Regions from separate parts of the Arthrobacter sp. FX8 genome, predicted to be linked through region 1. Evidence: riboswitches for the same ligand, from Rfam matches in the RefSeq annotation. Region 1 holds a riboswitch; each other region holds the start of a gene.

Region 1 (9,725 bases):
GGACTGAGCGGACACGGCGGAAGCTTCCAGCCGCTGCACGACATGATCACCGGCAAGGGCCAGGGCGAGTCCCACGCGCCAGTCCAGGGGACGCCGGGCACGCAGAAGTCACAGTCAGCAACAGGTAAGGAAAGCGTGGGGGCATGAAACTGATTACTGCAATCGTCCGGCCGGAAAAGCTCGAAGCCATCAGGGAGGGACTGGAATCCTATGGTGTTCAGGGCCTGACCGTCAGCGCAGCCAGCGGATACGGCCGGCAGCGCGGCTACACCGAGGTCTACCGCGGAGCCGAATACAACGTGGACCTCCTGCCCAAGATCCGGGTGGAAGTCCTGGCCACGGACGAGCAGGCAGACGACATCCTGGATGTGATCATTGCCAGTTCCAATACCGGCAGGGCCGGGGACGGCAAGGTCTGGACCATCGATGTCCATGAAGCAGTTAGGGTCCGGACCGGGGAACGCGGAGTGGCCGCCATCTAGGCACCGGCACGGAACCATAAAGACAGGCAGGGCGGGAACCGAAAGGTTCCCGCCCTGCCTCTTGTTAACGCTGCCGGTGCTGCCGCGGACTGCTCAGTCCTTTGAGCGGTTGGTGGGCCAGGATGCCGGGCCGGCCGAACCGGCGTCGTACTCTTCAAGCGGGACGTCCCCGCGCTCCCACGCCTTGAGGACCGGCTCAACAATCCGCCAGCAGTCCTCTGCAGTGTCTCCCCGGACGGACAGCAACGGATCGCCGGTCAGCACGCCTTCCAGCACTTCGCCGTAGGGCAGGAGATCGGAGGCGCTCAGTTCGGCTTCCAGGGTGACCCGGCCCAGGCTGAAGATGTTTCCCGGACCGTTGACGTCGACGTCGAACTCCAGTGTGTCCGGGCCGAAACCGATCCGGAGCTGGTTGGGGGAGTCCACCCCGGTAAAGCCCTGGGGCAGGTGTGGCACCGGAAGGAAGGTGACCACCGCTTCCTTGCGCTTGTCGCCCAGGGCCTTGCCGGAACGCAGGATGAAGGGAACCCCCGCCAGCGCCAGTTGTCGATGCCCACCTGGATTTCGGCAAGGGTTTCGGTTCCCTTTCCGGGATCCACGCCTTCCTCCTTGGCGTAGTCCGGGACGTCCTTGCCTGCCACGGAACCGGCGGTGTAGCGGGCCCTGCGCGTTGAGCCAGTGAAGGGGGCACTGACGCTGCTGGCCCGCAGGACGGTGGAGACGGCGTCGCGGAGGTCGCGCTCGCCGATGGTGGCCGGAGGTTCGATGGCCATGATCGCCATGACCTGCAGGAGGTGGCTCTGGATCATATCCCGGAGGGCGCCGGCGCCGTCGTAGTAGCGCGCTCGGCCTTCCAGGGCCAGGTCCTCATCGAAAAAGATCTCCACCTTTTCCACGTGCTGCCTGTTCCATACCGGCTCAAGGAAGTTGTTGGCGAACCGAAGGCCCAGGATGTTCAGGACGGTGGCCTTGCCCAGGAAATGGTCAACCCGGTGGATATGGTCTTCGGGGACCAGCCGTGCCAGGGTCCGGTTCAGCGACCGGGCCGATTCCTCGCTGAAGCCGAAGGGCTTCTCCATTACCAGGCGGGTGCCTTCCGGAACCTCTTCCGGCTGGAGCGTCTCGCATGCCTGCTGGCTGATCCGGGGCGGCAACGCAAAGTAAACGGCCACCGGGCCTTCCAGCCCCGCGAGCAGGGCGGCCAGGGCACCCTTGGCCGTGACGTCCACCTGGTGGTACGCCGTCTCCTTCTGCAGCAGCTCGAGGGCGTCCTTTCCGGAACTGTCTGCCGCGCCGGCTGCAGCAGCGAACGATGCCTGGACCCGCTCCCGCCATTGTTCCGGCGTCCACGGATCCGAGCCTGCCCCCACCAGGGTGAGGCCCTCCGCGCGGCCTGCGGCAACGAGCCGCGCCAGGCCGGGCAGGAGGAGCCGGCCGGTGAGGTCGCCCGAGGCGCCGAGGATGAGCAGGGTCTTCACAGTCGTTTGGCTCGTCATTTTGCCAGCATGCCACCTACCGGGCCTGACTTGATACCCTAGATAGTCGAGTCCCGATCATCCACTGAAAGAAGTGCACGTCGCGTGTTCAATTCACTCTCTGACCGGTTGACAGCAACCTTCAAGAATCTCCGCGGTAAAGGCAGGCTCACCGAGGCCGACGTCGATGCCACCGTCCGGGAGATCCGCCGCGCGCTTCTGGACGCCGATGTTGCCGTTCCCGTTGTGCGTGAGTTCACTGGCCGGGTCCGTGAACGCGCCCTGGGTGCCGAGGTCTCTGCGGCACTGAACCCCGGCCAGCAGATCGTCAAGATCGTCAATGAGGAACTCGTCGAGATCCTGGGCGGCGAAACCCGGCGGATCCGGCTGGCCAAGAACGGCCCCACCGTCATCATGCTCGCCGGCCTCCAGGGTGCCGGCAAGACCACCCTTGCGGGCAAGCTGTCCAAGTGGCTGAAGGCCCAGGGGCACAGCCCCATGCTGGTGGCCTGCGACCTGCAGCGCCCTAACGCCGTCACCCAGCTCCAGGTGGTGGGCCAGCGGGCAAAGGTCCCCGTCTTCGCCCCGCACCCGGGTGCCACCTCCACCGAGCTGGACCAGCCCGCCGGCGACCCCGTCGCCGTCGCCCGCGCCGGCGTCGAGGAAGCACGCCAGAAGCTGCACGACGTCGTCATCGTTGACACGGCCGGCCGCTTGGGCGTGGACGCCGACATGATGGAACAGGCGCGCCAGATCCGCCGTGCCATCGTGCCCAACGAAGTCCTGTTCGTGATCGACTCCATGATCGGCCAGGACGCCGTGAACACGGCCCTCGCCTTCGACGAAGGCGTGAACTTCACGGGCATCGTGCTGTCCAAGCTCGACGGCGACGCCCGAGGCGGTGCCGCTCTTTCAGTCGCGTCGGTCACCGGCAAGCCGGTCATGTTCGCCTCCACCGGCGAAGGCCTGGACGATTTCGAACTCTTCCACCCGGACCGGATGGCCTCGCGCATCCTGGATATGGGCGACATCCTCACCCTCATCGAACAGGCCGAAAAGGCCTGGGACAAGGATGAGGCCGCCCGGATGGCGAAGAAGTTCGCCGACCAGGAAGACTTCACCCTCGAGGACTTCCTGGCCCAGATGCAGCAGATCCGCAACATGGGCTCCATGAAGAAGATGCTCATGATGATGCCGGGTGCACAGAACATCCGGCAGCAGCTGGAGCAGTTCGACGAGCGCGAGATCGACCGCGTCGAGGCAATCGTCCGCTCCATGACACCGCACGAGCGGCTGGCGCCGAAGATCATCAACGGTTCACGGCGGGCACGCATCGCCCGTGGTTCCGGCGTCCACGTCTCCGAGGTCAACGGCCTGCTGGAGCGCTTCGCCCAGGCCCAGAAGATGATGAAGAAGATGGCCCAGGGCGGCATGCCGGGAATGCCGGGGATGCCTGGCCTGCCCGGCGCCGGCGGCGGTGCCCGGAAGAACGCCAAGAACGCGCCCAAGAAGAAGGCAAAGTCCGGCAACCCGGCCAAGGCTGCCCAGGAGCGCAAGGAAGCGGAAGCCCGCCGTGCCAACGCCGCCAAGGCGCTGCCTACGGGCGCCGCCTTCGGCCAGCAGGGCGGGGACTTCGACCCGTCCCAGCTGAACCTCCCCAAGGGCTTCGACAAGTTCCTGGGCAAGTAGCAGTTCCCCGGCAACGCAGCGCCGGGTGTCGTTTTGACCTCTCAGAACGACACCTGGCGCTGCTTGCTTGGGATGTCAGTGCCGTGGAATAGGGTTGGGACATGTTCAAGCAGAGGGTAGTGTTCGTGCACGGCGCCGGAACCTTCGGTGCCGCCGCGTGGCCGCGCCAGCACGGCATGGCACTGTCCTATGACGCCCTGTTCCTCCGCCGCCATGGCTTTGACGTCCTCGCGGAGCCACTGGAGTCGTCCTTCGCGGAGGACACCGCCATCATCCTGCGCTCCCTTGCCGATGACGGCCGCGGCGCCGCCGGCGGGCATGTGGTGGCGCACTCCCAGGGGGCGATCGCGGCCATGATGGCCGCCGTCGAACGTCCGGACCTGGTCTTCTCATTGACGCTGGTGGAACCGGCCTGCCTCTCCCTGACAGCGGAACTCCCGGCCACTGCCGCCCACATCAGCCTCATGCAGCCCCTCTTCGACGTGCGCCACCAGCTCAGCGACGAAGACTTCCAGCGCGAATTCGTCCGGCGGGTCTTCGCCACCGACCTCCAGCAGCCCGCCACCACGGAAGAAAAAGGTCCGCCCGCAGGCTGCGGCTCCAGGCCCCGTCATGGGAGGCGCCGCTGCACATTGTTCCCGGGGTGCCCACGCTGGTGCTGACCGGTGGGTGGGAACCGCTCTACGAGGAAATCGCCGGGTACCTCCGGGAGACCGGTGCCCTGCACCGCGTTGCCGCGGGAGGACACCGGCCCCATGACTCCCCGGACGGGGACCGGGCCATCCGGCAGTTCATCAGCCAGGTCAGCCGGAGCCAGCCGGCCCGCGCGTCCTAGCTGTCAGCAGGCACCCGCAGTTCCGGCAGGTAGACCTTGCCGCCGGCGGCAAGGAATTCCTCGCTCTTCCCGCGCATCCCGGCCGCAGCATCGGCCAGTGCCGCCTGCGCCTCCGCGGAACCAAATTCGTCGCGGATGTCCTGGCTGATCCGCATGGAGCAAAACTTGGGCCCGCACATCGAACAGAAGTGCGCCGTCTTGGCAGGCTCAGCCGGCAGCGTCTCGTCGTGGAACGCCTCAGCCGTCACCGGGTCCAGGGACAGTGCGAACTGGTCCCGCCAGCGGAATTCGAACCGCGCCTTGGACAAGGCGTCGTCCCGTTCATGCGCCCCCGGGTGCCCCTTGGCCAGGTCCGCCGCGTGCGCGGCGATCTTGTAGGTGATCACGCCGGTCTTCACGTCGTCCTTGTTGGGCAGGCCCAGGTGTTCCTTCGGGGTGACGTAGCACAGCATCGCGGTGCCGTAACGGGCAATCTCGGTGGCACCAATCGCTGAGGTGATGTGGTCATAGCCCGGAGCAACATCTGTCACCAGCGGGCCCAGGGTGTAAAACGGGGCCCCCTTGCAGAGTTCCTGCTGCCGCTCGACGTTTTCCCGGACCAGGTGGAAGGGAACGTGGCCGGGCCCCTCCACCATGACCTGAACGTCGTACTCCCACGCGCGCTGGGTGAGCTCGGCGAGCGTGTCCAGTTCCGCGAACTGGGCGGCGTCGTTGGCGTCCGCCGTCGAACCGGGGCGCAAACCGTCGCCCAGGGAGAAGGCAACGTCGTACTTCGCGAAGATCCCGCACAGCTCATCGAAGTGCGTGTAGAGGAAGTTCTCCTGGTGGTGGGCCAGGCACCAGCCGGCCATGATGGAGCCGCCGCGGGACACAATGCCCGTCACCCGGTTGGCGGTCAGCGGGACATAGCGAAGCAGCACGCCGGCGTGGATGGTCATGTAGTCCACGCCCTGCTCGCATTGTTCAATGACGGTGTCCCGGAAGATTTCCCAGGTCAGCGCGTTGGCCTCGCCGTTGACTTTCTCCAGGGCCTGGTAGATCGGCACGGTGCCGATAGGGACGGGGGAGTTGCGGATGATCCACTCCCGCGTGGTGTGGATGTCGTCGCCGGTGGACAGGTCCATAACGGTGTCGGCGCCCCATTGCGTGGCCCACTGGAGCTTGTCCACCTCCTCCGCGATGGAACTCGTCACGGCCGAGTTTCCGATGTTGGCGTTGATCTTCACCAGGAAGGCCTTGCCGATGATCATCGGCTCGGACTCCGGATGGTTGATGTTGTTCGGAATGATGGCGCGGCCGGCGGCCAGTTCGCTCCGGACCAGTTCCACATCGCAGTTCTCGCGCAGCGCCACGAAGCGCATCTCCTGCGTGATGACGCCCTGCCGGGCATAGTGCATCTGGGTCACCGTCCGGCCGTCGACGGCGCGGCGGGGCACCGGCTGCGCGCCCTTCCACTCCGCGGAGGCGGCGCCGCGGCGGACGGCCGAGCGGCCGTCGTCGAGCAGGTTGCGTTCCCTGCCGCTGTAGGCCTCGGTGTCTCCGCGCGCCACGATCCACTCCGCGCGGAAGGGCTCCAGGCCGCGGACGGGGTCGCTTCCCGGCCCCGCCGTCCGGTAGGTCCGGAACGGTGCGTTCGGCTGGCCGTTGGGCGATGGCTCCAGGGCAATTTCCGTGACGGGTACCCGGATGCCGGACCCGGCGTCGTCGATATAGGCCAGCGAATGCGACGCCAGGGACCGGGTCACCTGGGACTGGTTCACCTGGGGCGTGGAGCCGGCTCCGGAATCCCCGGTGGACGGCAGGTGGGCAGGGTTCAACTGGGTGTTTTGCGTACTCAAGGGAATACTCACTTCCTTCGCCGGCATTACCCGGACAGGTTCAACGGTCGCAGGCTGCGTCAGCCCGATCTCAGCCCCTGCAAGGGCTCCCGTGTGGTCAGAGAAGAAGCTACCACAGGCCCCCGGAAGGGCGGTGTCACATTTGCGGGTGCTAGCCTGACCGGGCATCGAAAGGAAGCCCGATGGCAGACATCATCTACTTTCGCGGACCCGTCCTGGCCGCACCGGACCGGGTACGCCATGGACTCTGGTCGGTGGACGGCAAGCTCACGTTCAGCCGGCCCGCTGCCCCTCCGGCGCGGGAACTCGACGGCTGGGTGCTGCCGGGGTTCGTCGACGCCCACTGCCACATCGGCCTGGGTCCCGACGGCCCGGTGGAACCCGCCATTGCCCGGGAGCAGGCGCTGGCTGACCTCAACGCCGGAACCCTGCTGGTCCGCGACGCCGGCTCACCTGCCGATACCCGCTGGATGCAGGGCGGCCGGGACTTCCCGGTACTGATCCGTGCAGGACGGCATGTGGCCCGCACACGCCGCTACCTGCGCGGCTTCGCGGCGGAGGTCGAACCCGACGGGCTCGTGGAGGCCGTGCGGAAGCAAGCGCGCGACGGCGACGGCTGGGTCAAACTGGTGGGCGACTGGATCGACCGGAGCGCCGGCGACCTTGCGCCCTCCTTTCCTGCCGCCGTCGTGCGTGACGCTGTGCAGGCTGCCCATGATGAAGGTGCCCGGGTCACGGCACATTGCTTCGCCGAAGACACCCTGGACCAAATGCTGGACGCCGGCATTGACTGCATTGAGCACGCCACGGGGCTGCTGCCGCGCCACCTGCCCCGGTTCGTGGAGCAGGGCGTACCGATCGTGCCCACCCTCATCAACATCGCCACCTTTCCTGATATCGCGGAGCAGGCGGACGCAAAGTTTCCGCGCTACGCCGCCCACATGCGTGCCCTGTGGGAACGCAGGCTGGAACGGGTGGCGGAGGCCCATGCCGCCGGCGTCCGGATCTTTGCCGGCACGGACGCAGGCAGCGTGATCCGGCACGGCAGGATCGCAGATGAGATCCTCGCCCTGCACGGGGCCGGCCTGCCCATGCATGCGGCCCTGGATGCCGCCTGCTGGGCAGCGCGTGCGTGGCTGGGCGCTGACAACCTGGAGGAAGGCGCGCGGGCCGACGTCGTGGTGTGCCGGGACGACCCCCGGACCACCCCGGACACGATCACGGCGCTGGAGCACGTGGTGCTGGGCGGCCGCATCATCCGTTGAGTTATTTGGTTCCGCTACTTGGAATAAATTGAAGCTTCAAGTAATTTTAATATGTGACAGGCCGCCGAAGTGACGGCCTCCAACACAAGGAGCCTTCAAATGACCGACGCAGCCAGCAGCCAGGATCTTCTTCCTGCCGACCTCGCCATGGGCACGGTAATGCTCAAGGTGGGCGACATGAAGGTCATGACCGACTACTACCAGCGCGCACTGGGCCTGGAGGCGGTGGCGGAGCAGGACGGCGGGCTCTACCTGGGCAGGCTCGGCAGGCCGCTGGTCCACCTGGCGCCGGCCCCCGGGCTGCACCTTCCCGGCAGGGGAGAGGCCGGCCTGTTCCACACCGCCCTATTGTTCGAGGACCAGGCTTCCCTGGCGGCCACCATCGCCACGGCAGCCCAGTACGAACCCCGGTCCTTCACCGGCAGCGCCGACCACCTGGTGAGTGAGGCCTTCTACTTCACCGACCCCGAGGGCAACGGCATCGAGCTGTACTGGGACCGGCCGCGCAGCAACTGGTCCTGGAACGGGACGGACGTGGTGATGGACAGCCTGGCGCTTCCGCCGCAGCGCTACCTGGAGCAGCACCTCACTGAGGAATCCCTCGAAGGCCAGCGGCGGACGTCCGCAGGCGTGGGGCACGTCCACCTCCAGGTTGGCGACGTCCAGACCGCCAGGGACTTCTACGTGGGTACCCTGGGCTTCGAGAAGACGGCGGGCTGGCATGGGCAGGCCCTGTTCGTTTCCGCGGGCCGCTACCACCACCACATGGCCATGAACGTCTGGAACAGTCGCGGCGCCGGCCCCCGCAAGGACACCCTTGGGTTGGGCGAGGTGCTCATCGAGGTTTCCTCGGGTGACGACGTCGGGGCGCTGGCTGACCGCCTGAGGGTCGCCGGGGTGCCCGCCCACCACACCGGCGCGGAGCTCCGGTTCGAGGACCCGTGGCGCAACCGGCTCCGGGTGGCAGTCCGCTGACCGGTGCTCCTGCACGGGCCGTGCGCCAGTGCTGACGGGCCAGTGTTGGGGCTCGCGGGCTCCGGCCCGGCGCGTTTGCCGGCGGGCGCGCAGCAACTAGGCTGATTCCGTACGGCCGGGCTGCAACTCCCGGCACGCAGCTCCGCCAACGGAAGAAGGGCACCCGCCATGGGCTTCACCGAGATCTTCGTCGCCACCCATGACGCCGCGCTGAAACGCGCCGGCATCCTTGACCAGGGAAGCGGCTCCGCGGCGGACAGCGGGCCCGGGGGCCAGGCGGTGCGGATCCAGGGCATCAGCGACTTCGAAGTCGAACAGCTGGGCGATCTTGCCGGGACTGCCGTGCACGCCGGCGGGGCCGACTATGAGCTGACCATGGTGGACGTCGCCAGCGATTCGCTCCTTGCCGTGCCGCCGGCCATGGTCCGTGCGCTGGCCGACCTGCTCTCCTATGAAACCGAAGGCGAAGGCAATGTCCTTGACGACGTCGCCGAACAGTGGGCCGGCCAGGAGGATATGCCGTTCGACGCCGGCCAGGCCCGGAGCTACGTTCAGCAGGTGGCGGAGTTGGCCGCCTCGATCGACGATTCCGAGCGGACGGGACTGTACGTCTGGTCGGCCTGACCCCGTGATGCCGGTTTCGGCCGTCCTCCGCCTCCACAAGGGCCGGCCGCGGCGCCGGCGCGGTGGCCCAAGTCGAAATAACGCCGTTCATCTGGCACAATAAACAGGTACTCGATCTGCGTGGCCCCTCTCTCCGCGTCCGGATCCTGTCCTTCGAACCCGCAAGTACGGCCCGCCCCACGGGTGCAGAAAGCCGGGTTCACCCCTTTTCTGAAACAGGAGTGACCACAAAAGTGGCCGTAAAGATTCGCCTTAAGCGCTTCGGCAAGATGCGCGCCCCGTACTACCGCATCGTCGTTGCGGACTCACGCACCAAGCGTGACGGCCGCGCCATCGAGGAGATCGGCAAGTACCACCCCACCGAAGAGCCCTCGTTCATCGAGGTCAACTCCGAGCGTGCGCAGTACTGGCTCTCCGTCGGCGCCCAGCCGTCCGAGCAGGTCGCCGCGATCCTGAAGATCACCGGTGACTGGCAGAAGTTCAAGGGCCTGCCGGGCCAGGAAGGCACCCTCAAGACCAAGGTCGCGAAGGAAGCCTTTGTT
Region 2 (9,725 bases), 350 kb from region 1:
ATCTCCGGGGCGCCCACATCCTTGGTGATGGCCGTTTCCAGTTGGTCGATGTGCGCGGTGGCCAGTCCCAGGCGGGCCTCGAATTCCTCCAGGGTGGGGCGGGCCCCAATCCAGAACTCGCCGGAGCGGGAATCGGCGTAGAACTGTTCGGTGTCCCTGCCGGCCAGCGGCCGGAAGTACAGCGTCGCGCGGTGGTTCCCGCCGTCGTCGCCCGTTCCTTCTGCCACGGGTTCCAGGATCAGGACGGCATCCGGTTCGTGGTCCAGGCCCAGCCCGGTCAGGTGGGCGAAGCCGGAGTGCGGGCGGAAGCGGTAGTCGCAGTCGTTGGAACGGACTTTCAGGGGCCCCGCGGGGATGATCAGGCGTTCGCCGTTGAACAGGGCGGAGATCGCCTTGCGCCGGGCAGCGGCGTATCCGGCGACGGCGTCCCGCTGCGGAAGCTCCTGGCTGGACGGCGCCCAGTTGCTGGCCATGAAGGCCTTGAAAGCGTTGGAACTGGGCCGCTGCGAGCGGTTGTTGACGCGCTCCTCCAACGGCTGGGAAGCAGAGTTTTGGGTGTTTTCGGCATCGTTCACGGCACCATCGTCTCACCAGCATCCCGGCTAAGCGAACAGGACAGCCGGGTCCCGGGGCCGTGGTCCACTACGCTGGACCAGTGAGGATTGACCTGCATGCCCACTCCAATGTTTCCGACGGTACCGAAACGCCCGCCGATGTCATGGCGTCCGCCGCGCGTGCCGGCCTTGATGTGGTGGCCCTGACCGACCACGACTCCACGGCAGGCTGGGCGGAGGCGGCAGCGGCCGCAGCAACCTGCGGGGTGGCACTGGTACCGGGCATGGAGGTTTCATGCCGGACGGAGGAGGGCATCAGCGTCCACCTGCTGAGCTATCTGCATGATCCCACCCATCCCGGCCTCCTGGAGGAAATCACCAAGGCCAAGGATTCCCGCCTCACCAGGGCCGAACGGATGGTCACCATCCTGGCGGAGGACTACCCGCTGACGTGGGATGACGTGATCCACCACGTGGCACCCGGCGCCACCCTTGGACGGCCGCACATCGCAGACGCCCTCGTCGCGGCGGGCGTGGTGGAGGACCGTTCGGAAGCCTTCGCCTCCATCCTCACCTCCCGGTCCCGGTACTTCATCCCGCACTATGCTCCGGACCCGGCCACCGCCGTCGAACTCGTCCGTGCCGCCGGCGGCGTGCCCGTGTTCGCCCACCCTGTGGCGTCCGCACGGGGACGGATCGTGGGGGAGCGGACCTACCGCGACATGATCGACGCCGGGCTGGCCGGCCTGGAGATCGACCACCGGGACAACCCGGAAGAGGGCCGGGACTTCCTGCGCAGGCTCGCGGCCAAACACGGCCTGCTGATTACCGGTTCCTCCGATTACCACGGCACCGGCAAGCCCAACCTGCTCGGCGAAAACCTCACGGCACCCGACATGCTCGCGCGGATCGAGGCACTCGGCACGGGAGCCGCCGTCGTCCGGCCCTAGCTGGGCTGGAACGAGGCAACGGTGGCGTGCGCGCCCAGCCGCTTGGCCATGATGTCAATGGCGGGCTGGTTCTGGTCCACGCACACGAACTTCCGGCCAAGCTTGGCGGCAACGGCCCCCAGCGTTCCGGAGCCGGCGAAGAAGTCCAGGCACCAGTCACCGGGCCGGCTCGAGGCGGCCACCACCCGCCGGACCAGGCCCTCCGGCTTCTGCGTGGGGTAACCGGTCTTCTCCTTGCCGGTGGGTGAGACGATGGTGTGCCACCAGACGTCGGTGGGCAGCTTTCCCAGCTCGCGCTTGGCAGGCGTTACCAATCCAGGCGCCATGTACGGCTCGCGGTCCACCTCGGCGCTGTCGAAGTGGTACTTCGCCGGGTTCTTGACGTACACCAGGATGTTGTCGTGCTTGGTGGGCCACCGGTTTTTGGCCCGCGCGCCGTAGTCGTAGGCCCAGATGATCTCGTTCAGGAAGCATTCGCGGCCAAAGATCGCATCAAGCATCACTTTGGCGTAGTGCACCTCGCGGTAGTCCAGGTGCAGGTAGAGGGTTCCGTCGTCGGCCAGCAGGCGCCATGCCTCCACCAGCCGGGGTTCCAGGAAGGACCAGTAGTCGCTGAACGCGTCATCGTAGCGGTGCAGGGCGCCCTTGATGGTGTCGTAGGAGCGGCCCTTGAAGCCCACGCGGTCCCCGCTGCCGCCGGCGTTAACCACCATCCTGGTTTCCTGGCGCAGCTGCGGCCTGCCCGTGTTGAAGGGCGGGTCCACGTAAATCAGTGTGAAGGCGCCGTCCGGCAGCGTGGGGAGGTACTCCGCGTTGTCAGCGTGTACCACCAGGCTGCCGCCGTCCGGCGCCCAAACAGTGTCAGTCATCGGGGCAGTTAGCCCTCTGACGTGCCAGGCTGCGTGCCCGTGTCGGCGCCTGCCACCACTTCGCCGTTGCGGCGGCGGGTGCGGGTCCGGGGCCTGCGGGTGCGTGAAGGCTGTTCGCCGCCCGTTGCGGGTGCGGCAGCCTCGGCCGCGGGAGCGGCGGCGGAGTCCGGCGTCCGACGGCGGCGCTCGCCGCTGCGCGCGGTGTCGCCTCCGCTGCGGCTTCCTTCGCTGCGGGAACCTTCGCGGCTGCCAGTGCGGCTTTCCCGCCCACGGCCGTCCCGTTCCCGGGACCGGCCGCCGTCGCGGCTGCCGCCGCGGCTGTTCTTCTTGCCGGTTTCGCCCAGGTCCTCAAGCACCTCGGCGTCGACGCCAGCCAGGGTCCGCTTGTCACGCGGCAGCCGGCCCTTGGTACCCACGGGGATGTCGAGGTCCGCGAAGAGGTGCGGCGAGGAGGAGTAGGTTTCGACAGGTTCGGGCACATTGAGGCCCAGCGCCTTGTTGATCAGCACCCAGCGGGGAACATCGTCCCAGTCCACGAACGTGACAGCGGTGCCCTTGTTGCCCGCGCGGCCGGTGCGGCCCACCCGGTGCAGGTAGATCTTTTCGTCTTCCACGCACTGGTAGTTGATCACGTGGGTGACGTCCTCGACGTCGATGCCGCGCGCCGCGACATCGGTTGCCACCAGGACGTCCACCTTGTTGTTGCGGAATGCCCGCAGTGCCTGTTCACGGGCGCCCTGGCCCAGGTCACCGTGGATGGCAGCGGCAGCGAAGCCGCGGTCCACCAGTTCCTCGGCCACCTTTGCGGCGGTGCGCTTGGTCTTGGTGAAGATGATGGTCCGTCCGCGGCCGCGGGCCTGCAGGATGCGTGCCACCACTTCGATCTTGTCCATGCTGTGCGCACGGTAGATCAGCTGGCGGATATCGCGCTTGGTCAGGCCCTCGTCCTCAGGGTCCGCGGCGCGGATGTGCGTGGGCTGGGTCATGTAGCGGCGGGCCATGGCGATGACCGGACCGGGCATGGTGGCGGAGAACAGGAGCGTCTGGCGGACTGCGGGAGTTGCCGCGATGAGGGTCTCGACATCCGGCAGGAAGCCAAGGTCCAGCATCTCGTCAGCTTCGTCCAGCACCACGATCTTGACGTTCTTCAGGCTCAGGTGCTTTTGCTTGAAAAGGTCGATCAGCCGGCCGGGGGTACCCACCACAACCTCGACGCCCTGCTTGAGGGCCTCCACCTGGGGCTCGTAGGCGCGGCCGCCGTAAATGGTGGCGATCCTCGCGTTGCGCTTCCGGGAAGCGGTCACCAGGTCACCGGCCACCTGCACCGCCAGTTCGCGGGTGGGGACGATGACCAGGGCCTGCGGGGCTCCCGGGACGGCCAGCTTGGCGTAGCCGGGGTCGTCCTGCCCGATGACCCGCTGCAGGGCGGGGATGCCGAAGCCCAGGGTCTTGCCGGTGCCTGTCTTGGCCTGGCCGATGATGTCGTGGCCGCCCAGCGCCACCGGAAGGGTCATGGCCTGGATGGGGAACGGGTGGGTGATCCCGGCGTCAGCCAGGGATTCCACGATGTCCTCGCGGACGTTGTAGTCGGCAAAGGACTTTTCCGCGATCTCGTGCGGGGTCTCGTCGGAGATGATGGTTTCTTCCGGCTCGATGGTTTCCGTGCCGGTCTCATCGCTCAGGAGCTGGTGGGTATGCAATTCACTCACGGGGGAGTTTCCTTATTCATTTGGGCAATGGCGCTGCCTGCTCAACGGGCCGGCCAGGACTGGCCGTTCCGGAGCACGCTCAGGCGCGCAAGCGATTCCAGTGGAAGCCGATCGCGGGCTATCTAATGCTGGCACTGGTGACCAACGGGCAAATCTCAAGATCGCGTAGGGGCGGGCTTGTTGGTTTCAAATCAAGGAAATCAACGACCGGGCATCCATTTCTACCCTCTCAGTCTAGCTGCAAGGTCGCAGAAACACGTTTCGGCCCGCCTGCCGCGGCCGCCGCCGCTTACGGGATCAGCTCGAAATGGATCTCGCGGGTGGTGATGTCCGAGGAAACCAGCCGGACCCGGACCTTGGTACCCGACTCCAGCTCGCCGGCGCACCGGGCAGTGACCGCGGGCTCGGCAATCTGGATGATGCCCGAACTTCCGGTGCCGTTTCCGTTCTTCCCGTTGCCGTTTTTCACCGTCCCGGTCCCGTTTCCATTCCCGTTTCCGTTTTGCGGCCGGGAGCCGGAAATCACGATCGCATCGAACTCCTGCCCGATGTGGTTCAGCAGCAGCGCGGCCTCAACGGTGTCCAGGGCCAGTCGTTCCATCCTGGACGCGAGCTGGTCCGATCCGGCCATGATGCCCGGCAGGAGCGGCAGGGCTTCCCGCGCCCAGTCCGGAACATCCCCGCCATTGCTGAGGGCCTCGCAGATCACCAGCACAAAGCGGTCCACCAGGCGGCGGAGCGGCGCGGTGGTGTGGGCATAGGCCGCGCCGATGGCAGACTGCACGCCGTCCTCGGGGACCGTTCCGTCAAAGGCGGTATAGGAGGCGCCCCGGAACAGCATGCCGGCGGAATGCATGATGGCCAGCTGGCGGGGATCGGTGGGATCCAGGGAACGCAGGTATTCGCCGTAGCTGACTTCACCGTCCCAGGGCCTGCCCAGCACCTCGGTCTGCAGCCGGAAATGCTTCAGCGACCGTTCGTCCGGGGCGGGCATGGTGCGCAGGATTCCCACCTTGCCCTCCAGCATGAGCTGCGCGGCGGCCATCCCGGTCATCAGGGAAATCTGCGCGTTCCAGTCCTCCACGGGAAGCTGCGGTACGGCAGCAATGCGGTAGCCGCCGTCGGGCAGCTGGACAATTTCCTGCTCGGGCATGTTGAGGCTGGCCCCGCCGCGTTCCCGCTCCAGGGCCACCCGCTTCAGGCCCACCTCGCGGAGGAGCCGCAGCACCGGCGAGGCCGTCCCGGCGTCGAGGTCTTCCTGCGCACCCTTGTAGCTGAGCTTGTCGCGGCTGCGGACCCGCGCCCGCCTGACGCCCACCGACACAACCGTTGCGTCGCCGTCGAGCGTGAAGTCCCATACGAAAGCCGAACAATCCTGGCCCGGCAGCAGGCTTCCTGCCCCCTCGCTGATCACTTCCGGGTGCAGCGGAATCCGGCCGTCCGGAGCGTAGAACGTCTGGCCGCGGCGCCGGGTCTCGGCGTCCAGGGGACCTCCCGGCGCAACAAACGCCGGCACATCGGCGATCGCGTACATTACCCGGTAGCCGTTCCCGTCCGGTTCGATGAACACCGCCTGGTCCAGGTCCGTGGAGGAGGCCGGATCGATGGTCACGAACTGGACGGCGGTCAGGTCGTAGGACGGAAGCTTCAGCGCTGCCACAGCGGCCCGGGCATCCGCCACTGCCTCAGCCGGGTACGGTCCCGGCAGTTCAAGTTCGGTGCGCAGCAGGCCCAACGCCTCTTCCAGGGCGTTCCTGTGGTCATGGACGTTTGGAGCCAGCCGATGATGTGACACAAAAGTCAGCGTAGCTCCAAGTCCGCCGATATGGCATCAGGCGGCGGCGTCCAATGCGTCGAGGAGGGAGGCGGCAGCGGCGGCGGGATCGGAGGCCTCGGTGATGGCGCGCACCACCACGATCCTGCGCGCACCGGCTTCCGCCACCTGGTGGACGTTTCCGTGGTCAATGCCGCCAATGGCGAACCAGGGCACGGGGTCCGCCGCCTGCCGTGAGGCCTCGGCGGCATACTTCACCAGGTCAGTGCCCACGGCGGACCTGCCGGGTTTGGTGGGGGTTGCCCAGACCGGACCCACGCAGAAGTAGTCCAGCCCGGCTGGTCCGGCAGTTGCTGCCAGGGCGGCGTCCACCTGCCCGGTGGTGTGGCTGGAGAGCCCGATGGCGGCGTTGCCGTTGACCAGCGTGCGCGCCGCCGCCAGCGGCAGGTCCTTCTGGCCGATGTGGAACACCGGTGCCCCGGAGAGGACGGCGATGTCCGCACGGTCATTGACCGCCCACAGCTTTCCGTGCCGTACCGCGGATTCCTTCAGCACCGCCAGGAGGTCCAGTTCCTCGGCCGCCTCGATGGTCTTGTCGCGCAGCTGGATGATGTCCACGCCACCGGCGAACGCGGCGTCAACGAACTCCGCGAAGTCGCCGCGGTCCCGGCGCGCATCGGTGCAGAGGTACAGGCGGGCTGCCTTCAGGGCGTCGTTGTCCCGTGAATTGACGACTTCGGTGGCTGGAGCGTGGTGGCCGGCGGGAAAGGATGGGGTGGACACATTCATGCGTGCAAGCCTAGTTCCTCTAAACTGGGCTGGTACTGCGGGAGCCCGCGGCGGCTGTCACAAAGCGCCGGGCTGAGAGGGCGTCAGAGCCGACCGCTTGACCTGATCCGGTTAATGCCGGCGTAGGGAAGGAACCCACATGCGTACCCCCTTCACCCATCACCCCGGGTCCGCCCGCAGCTCCATTCCCTCCACCCTCCGGGCCGACGTTGCCGTCATCGGCGGGGGAGTGGTGGGGCACGGCATTGCCTGGGAGGCGCAGCGTTCCGGGCGCTCGGTGGTCCTCATTGATGACGCGCCCGGTACCGGCGCCAGCTGGGCGGCGGCCGGCATGCTGGCTCCCGTCAGCGAACTGCATTACCAGGAGGAAGAGCTCCTGGAACTGATGCTTGACGCATCATCGCGCTGGCCCGGGTTCGCCGCCGGGCTGGGCAGGGCAACGGGCGCGGATTCCGGATACCTGACGACGCCGACCCTCGCCGTGGGTGCCGACGCGGCCGACCGCCGGGCGCTGATGGACCTGCGCACAGTCCAGCAGGCCAACGGGCTGGCGGTGGAACCCCTGACCGTGCGGGAGGCCCGGAAGCGTGAGCCGCTGCTCAGCCCGGCCATTGCGTGCGCACTTGATACCCCGGCGGACCACCAGGTGGATCCCCGGCGCCTGGTGGCCGCCTTGCGGCTGGCCCTGGCCGGCGCGGCGCAGGAGCAGCCCCAGCTGGCGGTTGCCGGGGCAGTGGAAGGTTTTGCCGTGCCGGAGCGGGCAGCCGGGCTGCTGTGGGAGGGCGGAACGGTTTCCGGGGTCCGCCTGGCCGGCGGCGGCACGGTGCTGGCAACGGAGACCGTGGTGGCCAATGGCCTGCAGGCGGGGGCGCTTGACGGCCTGCCGGACGGCCTTGAGCTGCCGCTGCGGCCCGTGCACGGGGATATCCTGCGCCTTGCCGTTCCCCGCCACCTTCAGCCCTTGGTGACGTCAACGGTGCGCGGCCTGGTCCACGGCATCCCCGTGTACATCGTTCCCAGGCAGGACGGGACCGTGGTGATCGGAGCTACGCAGCGGGAGGACGCCCTCTCCGATGCCGTGAGTGCCGGCGGCGTCTACCAGCTGCTGCGGGATGCGCAGGCTCTGGTGCCCGCCGTCGCTGAACTCGAACTCCTGGAATGCACCGCCCGCGCCCGCCCCGGTACCCCTGACAACGCGCCGCTCCTGGGCCGGGTGCCGGCCGCTCCGGGCGCCGGGGGAGGACAGGCCGGGCACGTCCCCGGACTCATCATCGCCACCGGGTTCTTCCGGCACGGAGTCCTGCTCACTCCCGCCGCGGCGGCCATCTGCAGGGAACTGCTGGACGGCAGGGCCGATCCCCGCTGGGGACCCTTCAGCCCGGACCGGTTTTCCAGGCCGGCAACGGCAGCAACAAGCCCCCACATCAAGGAGACTGCGTGAACATCACCCTTAACGGAAACCCGCACACGGTGGCCGACGGAGCTTCGATCACCACGCTGGTCAGCGAGGTCACCGGACGCCCGCTGGCGGACAACGGACAGGCGACCGACGGCGGGAAACTCGGCGTCGCCGTCGCGCACAATGCCCATGTGGTGCCGCGCAGCCAATGGTTCGCCACCGCGCTCGCCGACGGCGACGACATCGAACTTGTTACAGCAGTACAGGGAGGCTGACGCCATGACCGAAACCAGCACCATCAACCCTGCAGGAAACGCCGGTGCCGGCGACGCCCTGGTGATCGACGGCGTCGAGCTGGGTTCCAGGCTCATCATGGGCACCGGGGGAGCGCCCAGCCTCGATGGCCTGGGCGCGGCGCTCCTTGCCTCCGGCACCGCACTGACCACCGTGGCCATGCGGCGCTACTCCACGGCTGAAACCGGCTCGCTGTTCCAGCTGCTGGTGGATCACGGAATCCGGGTCCTGCCCAATACGGCCGGCTGCTTCACGGCCAGGGACGCGGTCCTTACCGCGGAACTGGCCCGGGAGGCCCTGGAAACAGACTGGGTGAAACTGGAGGTCATCGCCGATGAACAAACCCTCCTGCCGGACGCCGTGGAACTGGTCGAGGCCACCGAGCAGCTGGTCAACCGCGGCTTCAAGGTCTTCGCCTACACCAACGACGATCCTGTGCTGGCCCTGCGGTTGGAGAACCTTGGAGCCACCGCCGTCATGCCGCTGGGTGCCCCGATCGGCACCGGCCTGGGGATCCTGAACCCGCACAACATTGAGCTCATCGTTTCCCGGGCCTCCGTGCCCGTGGTCCTGGATGCCGGCATCGGCACGGCATCCGACGCCTCCCTTGCCATGGAGCTGGGCTGCGACGCCGTGCTGCTGGCCACGGCCGTGACCCGCGCCCAGAACCCCACCCTCATGGGAGAAGCCTTCAAGCACGCGGTGATCGCGGGCAGGATGGCCCGGGCGGCCGGGCGCATCCCGCGCCGGGAGCATGCCCTCGCCTCATCTGCCATGGAAGGCCGGGCCGAGTTCCTCTAGGCATCGGCCATTCACCTAAAGGGCTGTGGCCACCACCCGCCTGGGTGGTGGCCACAGCCATATGCCTGGGAGCCTGCCAGCGACGGCTCAGCGCCGCAGGATCGCAGTGAGCCGTTCCGCATCATGGCGCGCCCGCGTACGGCCAAAATAGGCGACGGCGGCGATGGCGGCAGCAATGCCCAGAACGATGGGCAGGACCCAGGGAAGCCAGGTCAGCCCGGGCAGGTAGCCGAAACCGGCCGCCATCAGAATGATCCACACCAGCGCCGCAGCACCCGCGGCGACGCCGGCCGGAAGCGCCGCACCGTACTTGGCGTGCCGCTTGTCATTGGCCCAGACGACGAAGCCGCCGGCGACAGTGGCCAGCACCACAATGGACAGCGAAAGCATGGATCTCCTTGGAACCGGGGACTAGAACTGGCCGAAACCTACGCGCCGAACCTCTTCGGCACCGATTTCCACATAGGCAAGAGCGTTGCCCGGAACGATGATCAGGCGTCCTTTTTCATCCTTCAGGCGAAGTTCGTTGCCTCCGGTGATGGCTTCGCCAACAACCTTGGCCACAGTCTCCGCGTCCTGGTCCGAT
Region 3 (9,725 bases), 1.5 Mb from region 1:
GCTCTCGGTGGGGCTCGAGGACCCGGAGGACCTCCTCCGCGACCTGGAACAGGCACTCAAGCAGATCTAGCCGCGCGGGAAGCCCTAGCTCCTCTGGGTCCGGGCGACGCGCTTCCTCACTCTCGATGCGCAGATTCCCTGGCGCGCACCAAATATGGGCCGCGAAGAGGAATCTGCGCGTCGGGAATGGATATGCGCATCGAAGGTCAGCTCTGGCGGACCCGCAGCAGTTCGGGCGTGCCCTCCACGTCAGCAAGGTCCAGGGCATCCCGCATGGTCACGTTGACGGCCTGCCGCACCACGGCGCCGAACCCCATGTCCTCCGGGGGCGGTCCCGCCAGCGCCTTGTCCCGGGCGCGGCGCTGTTCGGCGGCTCCCGTTCCGCGGGCGATGATGTCCTCCACCCCCTGCCGTGCCAGTGCCAGTTCCCCCTGTTCGGACAGGACGGGAGCCAGGTAATCCACCAGGGACCGGACCACGTCCGCGGCCGGTGCGGGCCGGAAATTCCCAAAATCCAGGAGTTCACCGCTTAGCCCGGCGCTGCTGGCCTGCCACGAGGCCATCCGGAGGAGGACGGTGGGAACCGGCGCAGGATCCACGTCGGCCTGCCATTCCCTGCTGGCGGATTCCACCAGCGCCCGGACCAGCACGGCAATGAGCGCTGCATCCTCGGCACGAAGGCAGACGTCCGCCACGCGAACCTCGACGGTGGGGTGGTTGCGGGACAGCCGGGCGTCGAAGTACAGCATGCCCTCATCGAGCATGACGCCGCTTTCCAGCAGCCGCGTCACCACGCGCCGGTAGGCAGGGTACGTCCCGTAAATACCGGCCGGGCCCGCCGTGGGCCACCGGTTCCAGGCCTGGGTCCGGTAGCTTTCAAACCCGGTTGGAACGCCGTTCCAGAAGGGCGAATTGGCGCTCAGGGCCGTCAGCACTGCCAGCTTGTCGCGGATCCGGTCCAGGACCGCCACGCCCTCTTCGGGCGATTCGATGAACGTGTGCACATGGAAGCCGCAGGTCAGCTGCTCCTGGGCGGTGAGGCCGAAGCGCTCCAGCATTTTGGCGTACCGGGGGTCGGGCGTCGTGTGGGTGGTGGAGGCCAAGGGCGAGGTGGCGAGGGCCGCCACCCTGGCGCCATGCTTCCTGGCGGCTTGGTCCGCCAGGGCGCGGCCCGCGCGGATCTGTTCGAGCAGGCTCCCGTATTCGAGGCACGGACGGGTCTGGGTCTCGATCTGCTCAAGCTTCAGCTCGGCACTCAAGCCCATCTCGTCGTCGTAATCCGCCTGTTTTCCGGAGTGGTGGACCTCCGGGTCCACGGGAAGATCGTCAGCCGCAACGCGGTGGCCGGCCAGGAGGGCGTCGGCCAGGGCAAGGGGTTCCCCGGACTCCGGATCAACGATCAGGAGTTCCTCCTCTACGCCAAAAGTACGCATACGAACATTCTGCGATACTTGTCCGGCATTCGAGGGGCCCCGGCGATTCATGACGAACCGTGAATGCTAGTCCTGGAAGTACTCCACCTTGGCGCCAATGGTGTTCAGGCGTTCCGCCAGGTCCTCGTAGCCACGCTCGATCACGTAGATGTTCCGCAGTTCGGACACGCCCCGGGCGGCGAGCATGGCCAGCAGCAGGCAGGCGGCCGGACGAAGCGCAGGCGGGCAGCCCACCTCGGCGGCGCGCCACTTGGTGGGCCCGTTGACGTAGATCCGGTGCGGATCCAGTAGCTGCACCTGCGCCCCAAGCCTGTTCAGCTCTGTCAGGTAAATGGCGCGGTTCTCGTAGACCCAGTCGTGGATCATGGTCTGGCCATCGGCGTTCGCGGCAATGACGGCAAAGAACGGCAGGTTGTCGATGTTCAGCCCGGGGAACGGCATCGGATGGATCTTGTCCTCCGGGGCATGCAGCTCGGAGGGCTTGGTGGTCACGTCCACCAGCCGGGTGCGGCCGTTGCGGGCCATGTACTCGCCCGAAATTTCCAGCTTCTGCCCCATCTGGCCCAAGGTGGCCAACTCGATTTCCATGAACTCGATGGGCACCCGCCGCACCGTGACCTCGGAATTGGTGACGATGCCGGCCGTGATGAGGCTCATCGCCTCGATGGGATCCTCGGAGGGGAAGTACTCGATCTCCGCGTCAATGTCGGGCCGGCCCGTGATCTTCAGGGTGGTGGTGCCCACGCCCTCGATGGTGACGCCCAGCATCTGCAGGTAGAAGCACAGGTCCTGCACCATGTAATTGGGGCTGGCGTTGCGGATCACGGTGGTTCCCGGCCGGTGCGCCGCGGCCATGATGGCGTTCTCGGTGACGGTGTCCCCGCGTTCGGTGAGGACGAAGGAGCGGTCCTGCGCGTCCGCCGGCGGAGCCTGGACCGTGTAGAAACCGGCCGTGGCTTCCACGGCAAGGCCAAACTGGCGCAACGCCTGCATGTGCGGTTCCACGGTGCGGGTGCCGAGGTCGCAGCCGCCGGCGTAGGGCAGCCGGTACTCCCGCGACTCATCCAGAAGGGGACCCAGCAGCATGATGACGCTGCGGGTCCTGCGCGCCGCGTCAACGTCCATGGCTTCCAGGTCCAGGACGGCGGGGCGGCGAAGACGCAGGTCAGTGTCGTTAAGCCAGGTGCACTCGACGCCGATGCTGGTCAGCACTTCGACGATGCGGTTGACTTCCTCGATCCGTGCCAGCCGGCGGAGCACGGTGGTGCCACGGTTGATCAGGCTGGCGCACAGCAGGGCGACGCCGGCGTTCTTGCTGCTGTTGACATCCACGGCACCGGAGAGGGTACGGCCGCCCTCCACCCGCAGGTGCGTCATCTGCGGCTTGCCGACGTTGACGATGCTGCGGTCGAAGATCTTCTCCAGCCTCTGGATCATCTTCAGGCTCAGGTTCTGCTTGCCCTGCTCCATCCGGGCAACGGCGCTCTGGCTGGTGCCGAGCTCGGCGGCCAACTGGCCCTGGGTCCAGCCCTTCTCGCTCCGGGCATCCCTCAACATGGCGGCAACGTGCTCAGCGGTCTCCTGCGTCATACCCGCAAATATATCATAAATGAGTTAGGCGGGCCCTGATCGGGCACTGGTACGGGGCATCGGGGAAGCCTCTACCCACTGCATGCGATAGGAATCACCTGGGCCGGACCGCCAACATCAACTGCCCAGCCACACCATGTTCCAGGTCCCGGCGGCCAGGGCAGCAAATAGCGCGAGGCCGGCCACCAGGACACCGCCGGCCACCACCCCAAGGTCCAGCGCGCTGAACGTGGATTCCCGGGCCCAGGTCCGGTTGCCGCCGCCGAAACCGCGGGCTTCCATGGTCACAGCAAGCCTGGACGCGCGGCGGATGGCCTGTACCAGCAGCCCGAAACTCTGGCCCAGCGTGGCCTTCACCCGCTGGGCCACGCTGCCGCGCGAACCCACGCCGCGCGCACGCCGGGCCATCCCGATGGTCTGCCATTCTTCAGCCATGAGCCCCACCAGGCGCATCGCGGCGAGCGTTCCCAGGACAAAGCGGTGCGGCAGGCGCGCCTTCTGCGCCAGCGCGTCGGCAAGGTCCGTGGGATCGGTGCAGCTCATCAGGAGCACGGCCGGAAGGGCGATCGCAAAGCCGCGCAGGAGGAAGCCGATGCCCAGCTGCAGGGAACCTTCGCTCATGGACCAGATCCCGGCGTCGAGCAGGATCCGGCCGCTGTCCGGGGCCAGGATGGAGGTGCTCCAGCCCCCACGGCAGCGGCAAGGATCAGCGGCCAGCCGCGCTGCCACAGCAGGGACAGGGTGAGCCCGGCCAGGGGAAAGAGCAGAAGCTCAAAGACCAGGGCCACGGACGCCGAAACCCAGTCGATGGACAGCGCCAGGACGGCGGTGATCAGCAGGACGGCAGCGAACTTGCTTAGTGGATTGGCGCGGACCAGGAGGGCATGGTTGCCGCCCAGGGTGAGTTGCTGCCTCATGGCGCCACCGCTTCCGCCGCGGCCATCCGCAGTTCGGCCCCGCCCAAGGCCTGGGTGAATTCGGCGTCATGGGTCACGGACACCACGGCAGTGCCGGCATCCAGGAGCTCGGACAGGAAGGACGCCAGCTCGGCCCAGGTGTTGGCGTCCTGCCCGAACGTGGGTTCATCCAGGACCAGGACCTGCGGGCTGGCGGCAAGGACGGTGGCCACGGACAGCCGCCGCTTCTCGCCACCGGAGAGCGTGTAGGGGTTGGCGTCCACCAGCGCGGTGAGCCGCAGCCGCTCCAGCAGTTCGTCCACCCGATCCCCGCCGTGGCCCAGGTGCCGGGGGCCGAACAGCAGTTCGTCAAGCACCTTGCCGGTCACGAACTGGTGCTCCGGCTCCTGGAACACCGTCCCCACTCGGGAAATCAGCTGATCCGCCTTCCACCGGTACGGGTCAATGCCGGCACCGCGGCTCAGGTCCATGGTGGCGGAGACCTTTCCGGACACCGGTTCCAGCAGCCCTGCCAGGGTCAGGGCGAAAGTGGACTTACCGGCGCCGTTGGGACCCGTCACGGCGAGCGCCTGCCCGGCGCGCACCTGCGCGGCCAGGCCTTCCTGGACCGGCGACGGCGGGATCTTCCTTAAGCCCTTGCGTCGGGGACGTTCGCGGGAGACTGCCAACTGTTCGGCTGCGAGCAGGAGGTTTCCCGTGCCGGGGGCCGGGACCACCGCCCGGGCACGGGTTGCCGGGACGTAGCCGGGGACCCACACACCGGCGGCGGCCAGCATGGCCCGCGCCTCCGTGAGCACCCGGTCCGGCGGCCCGTCCAGGAGTACGGCAGGATCCGCGGCGGAGCCCGGCTGCAGGACCACGATCCGGTCCACCAGGTCCTTCCACACGGACACCCGGTGCTCCACCACCACCAGCGTGGCCCCGGTCTTGTCCAGGCACCGCGCCACGGCATCGCGGACCTCCAGCACGCCGTCCGGGTCCAGGTTGGCGGTTGGCTCATCCAGGAGGATCAGGCCCGGGCGCATGGCCAGGATGCCGGCCAGCGCCAGGCGCTGCTTTTGCCCGCCGGACAGGGCCGACGTCGGGTGGTCCAGCGGCAGGTGGGACAGTCCGACGTCGGCAAGCGCCTCGTGCACGCGCGCCCAGATTGCTTCCCGTGGGACGGCAAGGTTTTCGGCACCGAAGGCGACGTCGTCCCCCACCCGCGACAGGACCACCTGCGTCTCGGGGTCCTGCTGCATAAGTCCGGCGCGCCCGCGCTGGGCGCGGGGCACGGCGCCGTCAACCAGCAGCGAACCCGACTCGTCGGCGTCCCCCGCCTCGCCGCCGTCGTCGTTGATGTCCCCCAGCACCCCTGCGAGCGCGTGCAGGAGCGTGGACTTCCCGGCACCCGAGGGGCCGAGCAGGAGCACCCGCTCCCCCGGGCTGATGTCCAGGTCAAGCGCATGGACGGCAGGCTTGGCCCTGCCGGCGTGCCGCCACCCCCAGCCCCGGGCTGTGACGGCGGCAGGGCGGACGGTGCCGCCGTCACGCTGGGCTGGTGCCATCAGGAGAAGACAGGCTCCGTGGCGGCCTTGCGCGAAGCGAAGGAGCTCAGCACGCCCGTACGCGCCAGGCCGCGCGTGGCCAGCCAGGACAGGGCGCCGGCGAGAATGGCGCCGGAGAGGGTGGTCAGCACGATGTACGCCAGCTTGTCCGCACCGGAGTAGGCGATGTTCCAGCCCCACGGTGCGAACGAGTCATTCAGTCCGCAGAAGAATCCAGCCGCGGCGCCTGCCAGCAGGGAGACGGGCAGGTTGAACTTGCGGTAGACGAAGATGGCGAAGATGATTTCCGCGCCGAGGCCCTGGATGAAGCCGGAGAAGAGGACCGAGGCACCGTACTGGGAACCCATGAGGAGTTCCCCGGTGGCGGCCACGGTTTCACAGAACAGGGCGGCCCCGGGCTTGCGGATGATCAGCATTCCCAGCACGCCGGGAATCATCCAGCCGCCCGCCAGCAGCCCGGTCAGGGGCGGGTAGGCGGCATTCATGGGGGCAGAAAGCGCGGCTGCTCCCTGGTCCCACGCCCAGAAAATGACGCCGCCCGCAATGGCCACCAGCGCGGCGACCACGATGTCCACGACGCGCCAGGACTTACTGGTGGTCTTCTTGATTGCTGCAGTACTCATGTGATCCTCCTGGGAAACAGGAGGGGAAAGTGGACCCGGCTGACGGCTGTTGCCGTGCAGCCGCGGCACTTTGAGAACTCGACTCCCTTGCGCCGGTACTAACCGGATCAGGTTCGAGGGTCTGCGGCTGTCCGCACTCTCAGCGCCCACCTGCGGTGCCCGGCTTGTGCCAGGATGTCCGACGGCGGCGCTCCCCTGTCGTTATTAGTGGTGCTTTTGGATGGGTAAGGCTTTTGAACTGCCCTTCCGGGCGTGGTCAAGTTTACACCTGGCGGGGGTAGATTGAGGGCCATGAGCGCCATTCCACCGGATGTGACCGGATTCGATCCTGATTCCGCCGACGCCCAGCTGGAGGGGTCGCTGGAAGCGTCGATCGCCCGCATCGAGGCGGAGGTCCGGGAGCTCCAGTTCCCCGGCTTTTCGCTGGATGACGCGTTGAACCTGGGCCTGCTCCTGGTGGAGCTGGGCAAGGAGCGGTCCCTTCCCATAGCCATCGACATCACCAAGGGCGAGCAGGTCCTGTTCCACGTCGCGCTCCCGGGCGCCACGCCGGACAACGGGCACTGGATCCGCGCCAAGCAGCGCACTGCCGCCCGGTACGAGGTGCCGTCGCTTTTGGTGGGGCTGCGGGGCCGGCTGGGCGGCGGCCGGATCGAGGACAACGCCTGGTTCGACCAATCCCGGTATGCAGCCCATGGCGGCGCCTTTCCGATCTACGTCACCGGCGTGGGCGCCGTGGCCACGGTCGCCGTCTCCGGGTTGCCGCAGCTGCAGGACCATGACCTGGTGGTTGAGGCGCTGCGCGACATCCTGGGGTCGTCGCTGCGGGATTAGGCGCCGGTTGACCTGCAGCCAACAGGAAGCCTGCTTAGCTTTTATTAGTAATCATGCTTACTATATTGGTTCGCGGGTTTCGAGGAGGACAGGGCATGGGAGTCACCATGGGCGGTCCCGCGTTCGTTCCCGTCACCAGCGCGGCAGACCAAGGAGCACCATGAGAATCCCGGAATCCAGAGGCCCCCTCAGCAACGCCCTGTTCGCACTCCTTGCGCAGGCTCCGGCCGAAGCCGGGACGGGGCTGGACGGGCTGTACCACCTGGCGGCAGGGCAGGTGGCCGGCACTAGTGACATCATCGGCGACGAGGACATCCAGCTGGCCCTCTTCTGCCTCTACGAGCTCCACTATTCCGGCCTGGCCGGCGTCTCCGACGACTGGGAGTGGGAGCCGGCGTTAATCCGGGTCCGGCAGCTGGTCGAGGCACCGTTTGAGGCAGCCCTCCGTGCCGCCGCGCACCGGGCCGCCGCAGACTTCGAACTGCCTGCCGGTGCCCTGACCAGCGACCAGGTAGCCGACGTCCTGTTCGGCCTCGCAGCCACGGACACCGGGCCCAGCGTCTCCCGCTACGTCGCCAGGAAGGCGGGCCTGGACCAGCTCCGGGAGTTCCTGATCCACAAGTCCATGTACCAGCTGAAGGAAGCCGACCCGCACACGTGGGCCATTCCGCGGCTCAGCGGACGGCCCAAGGCGGCCCTGGTGGAAATCCAGGCGGATGAATACGGCGGCGGCCGCCCCGAGCGCATGCACAGCGCGCTGTTCGCCCGGACCATGCGCGGTTTGGGCCTCGACGTCAGCTACGGCGCGTACGTGGATGCCGTCCCCGCCGTCTCCCTCGCGTCCGTCAACCTCATGTCGCTGTGCGGCCTGAACCGGCGGCTCCGGGGTGCCATCACCGGCCACCTGGCGATCTACGAGATGACCTCCTCCCAGCCCAACCGGTTCTACGGCAACGGATTCCGCCGGCACGGGTTCGGCGCGGACGTCACCCACTACTTCGATGAGCATGTGGAGGCCGACGCCGTCCACGAGCAGATCGCAGGCCGGGACCTCGCCGGCGGCCTCGTCGAAGCCGAACCGGAACTCCTCGCGGACGTCCTGTTTGGGGCCACTGCCGCCATGGCCCTCGACGGCCGGCTGTCCGCCCATCTGATGTCCTCATGGGAAGCCGGGGCATCATCGCTGCGGGCGGCCGTGCCGGCGGCAGCATGACTAAGACGAAAGCGGTGCAGGCATGAAACCCGGACAGCACGGAACAGGATCGGACATGGACCAGGAATCCGCCGCGGGCTCCATCGTGGTCTGCCCGGACGGGCCCCTGATCGTCAGGGGTGATTTCGAGATCGTCACCCCATCCGGGGACGCGGTGCCCCGCGACCGCAGGACTGTTGCGTTGTGCCGCTGCGGCGCCTCGGCCATCAAGCCCTACTGCGACGGCACGCACAAGATGATCAAGTTCCGCACCGAGCCGCCCGCGAAGTAGTCCAACAAGCCATTTAGTCCAACAACCGGCCTGCAGCACGCCACGGCCTTGCCCGGACCGGCACGGGCGTACGGCTAGGCTGGAGGCAGTCCGTTTTCCGCCCGCAAGGAGTAATAGGAATGAACCTTTTCATCAAGCTGCTCGGAACCGGGGTGAGCCTCGGCGCAGGCCTGGCCGGCACCAAGCTGGTCAACACCATCTGGGAGAAGACCACCGGGCAGAAAGCCCCCACCGGCAAGAACGAGGATGTCCCCACCAGCCTGCGTTCGGCGTTGACCTTCGCGCTGATCTCGGCGTCCGTCAGCGCCATCATCCAGGTGCTGGCCAACCGCGGCACCCAGCGCGCCATCACCCGCTTCGCCAAGTCGCAGGACATCGTCTAGCTCCCGGCATTACCCGCCGCCGTCGGGGCTGTCTTTCCGGGCAGCCTCGGCGGCGGCTTTTGCACCACGGCCTCCAGCTCGTCGGCCGTGAGCAGCTCCCGGTGCAGGTGCTTGGTGCGGTACCCCGCGCGGCCCACCATGTGCGCGGACACCGGTACGGTGAGCAGCTGGAAGATCCAGGCCACCACCAGGACGGGCCATACCCACCACGTCCGCATCTGCAGTCCAATAGCCGCCAGCAGCAGGAACAGGCCCAGGACCTGCGGTTTGGTGGCCGCGTGCATGCGGCTCAGCAGGTCGGGGAAGCGGAGCAGGCCGATGGCGGCGCCCAGGGACATGAGCGCCCCCACCACCATGAATACTGCCGAGACGGCGTCGATCCAGCCGTCGGGACCGGACAAGTCAGGATTCATCGGGCTTCACCCTTCGGTCCGCCACAAAACGGGCCACGGTGACGGACCCGATGAAGCCGATGATGGAAATGGCCACCACCAGCATGAGGTTGTTCAGGTGCCGGTTCACGGCCATGTCGATGCACAGGGCTCCGGCCAGGATGGCCAGGAGGACGTCGGCCGCCAGCACCCGGTCCAGCAATGACGGGCCGCGGGCGATCCGCATGATGGCACCGGCCGCAGCAAGCGAGAAGATGACGGCTGTAACAGCCAGGACAACATGCATCACGTGGCGGCCTCCATTCGGACGGCTTCGAGTTCCTCCGGGCTGCCCATGATGCGGATCAGGCCGGCCTCGATGGACCGGACTTCGTTCCGCAGGCCCTCCACGTCCTGCTTGGAGGCGATGTTGAGCGCGTGCAGGTAGAGGGTGGATGTGGAGCGGTCCACCTCGACCACCAGGGACCCCGGGATCAGGGAGATCACGTGGCCGGTGGCGGTGACGATCAGGTCCTGGTGGCT

Evidence for each region. Region 1 has a riboswitch for thiamine pyrophosphate ahead of thiC (phosphomethylpyrimidine synthase ThiC). Riboswitches for the same ligand answer to the same signal wherever they lie in the genome.
Region 2: linked by a shared signal. The riboswitch ahead of thiO (glycine oxidase ThiO) and the one ahead of thiC (phosphomethylpyrimidine synthase ThiC) in region 1 are both predicted to bind thiamine pyrophosphate.
Region 3: linked by a shared signal. The riboswitch ahead of OUO20_RS15770 (ECF transporter S component) and the one ahead of thiC (phosphomethylpyrimidine synthase ThiC) in region 1 are both predicted to bind thiamine pyrophosphate.

Annotation. Positions count from the first base shown of each region.
Region 1 is NZ_CP113505.1:1,889,741-1,899,465, reverse strand. Features, by position in the region: partial or broken gene OUO20_RS08725 (ammonium transporter) at 1-147, shown strand, start outside; gene OUO20_RS08720 (P-II family nitrogen regulator) at 144-482, shown strand; partial or broken gene OUO20_RS08715 (glucose-6-phosphate dehydrogenase) at 576-1,978, opposite strand; gene ffh (signal recognition particle protein) at 2,063-3,646, shown strand; partial or broken gene OUO20_RS08705 (alpha/beta fold hydrolase) at 3,748-4,481, shown strand; gene thiC (phosphomethylpyrimidine synthase ThiC) at 4,478-6,319, opposite strand; TPP riboswitch at 6,315-6,422, opposite strand; gene OUO20_RS08695 (amidohydrolase family protein) at 6,502-7,584, shown strand; gene OUO20_RS08690 (VOC family protein) at 7,684-8,559, shown strand; gene OUO20_RS08685 (hypothetical protein) at 8,728-9,183, shown strand; gene rpsP (30S ribosomal protein S16) at 9,417-9,725, shown strand, end outside.
Region 2 is NZ_CP113505.1:2,239,263-2,248,987, reverse strand. Features, by position in the region: gene OUO20_RS10270 (aminopeptidase P family protein) at 1-575, opposite strand, end outside; gene OUO20_RS10265 (PHP domain-containing protein) at 656-1,504, shown strand; gene OUO20_RS10260 (DNA-methyltransferase) at 1,501-2,373, opposite strand; gene OUO20_RS10255 (DEAD/DEAH box helicase) at 2,382-4,082, opposite strand; gene OUO20_RS10250 (RNB domain-containing ribonuclease) at 4,372-5,877, opposite strand; gene thiE (thiamine phosphate synthase) at 5,914-6,645, opposite strand; TPP riboswitch at 6,673-6,791, shown strand; gene thiO (glycine oxidase ThiO) at 6,785-8,086, shown strand; gene thiS (sulfur carrier protein ThiS) at 8,083-8,319, shown strand; gene OUO20_RS10230 (thiazole synthase) at 8,324-9,139, shown strand; gene OUO20_RS10225 (hypothetical protein) at 9,227-9,529, opposite strand; gene OUO20_RS10220 (DUF3107 domain-containing protein) at 9,551-9,725, opposite strand, start outside.
Region 3 is NZ_CP113505.1:3,363,574-3,373,298, forward strand. Features, by position in the region: gene OUO20_RS15745 (O-succinylhomoserine sulfhydrylase) at 1-70, shown strand, start outside; gene OUO20_RS15750 (glutamate--cysteine ligase 2) at 207-1,433, opposite strand; gene OUO20_RS15755 (UDP-N-acetylglucosamine 1-carboxyvinyltransferase) at 1,500-3,023, opposite strand; partial or broken gene OUO20_RS15760 (energy-coupling factor transporter transmembrane component T family protein) at 3,141-3,940, opposite strand; gene OUO20_RS15765 (ABC transporter ATP-binding protein) at 3,937-5,487, opposite strand; gene OUO20_RS15770 (ECF transporter S component) at 5,487-6,110, opposite strand; TPP riboswitch at 6,177-6,317, opposite strand; gene OUO20_RS15775 (heme-degrading domain-containing protein) at 6,402-6,944, shown strand; gene OUO20_RS15780 (iron-containing redox enzyme family protein) at 7,105-8,157, shown strand; gene OUO20_RS15785 (CDGSH iron-sulfur domain-containing protein) at 8,213-8,428, shown strand; gene OUO20_RS15790 (DUF4235 domain-containing protein) at 8,548-8,811, shown strand; partial or broken gene mnhG (monovalent cation/H(+) antiporter subunit G) at 8,821-9,224, opposite strand; gene OUO20_RS15800 (monovalent cation/H+ antiporter complex subunit F) at 9,214-9,489, opposite strand; gene OUO20_RS15805 (Na+/H+ antiporter subunit E) at 9,489-9,725, opposite strand, start outside.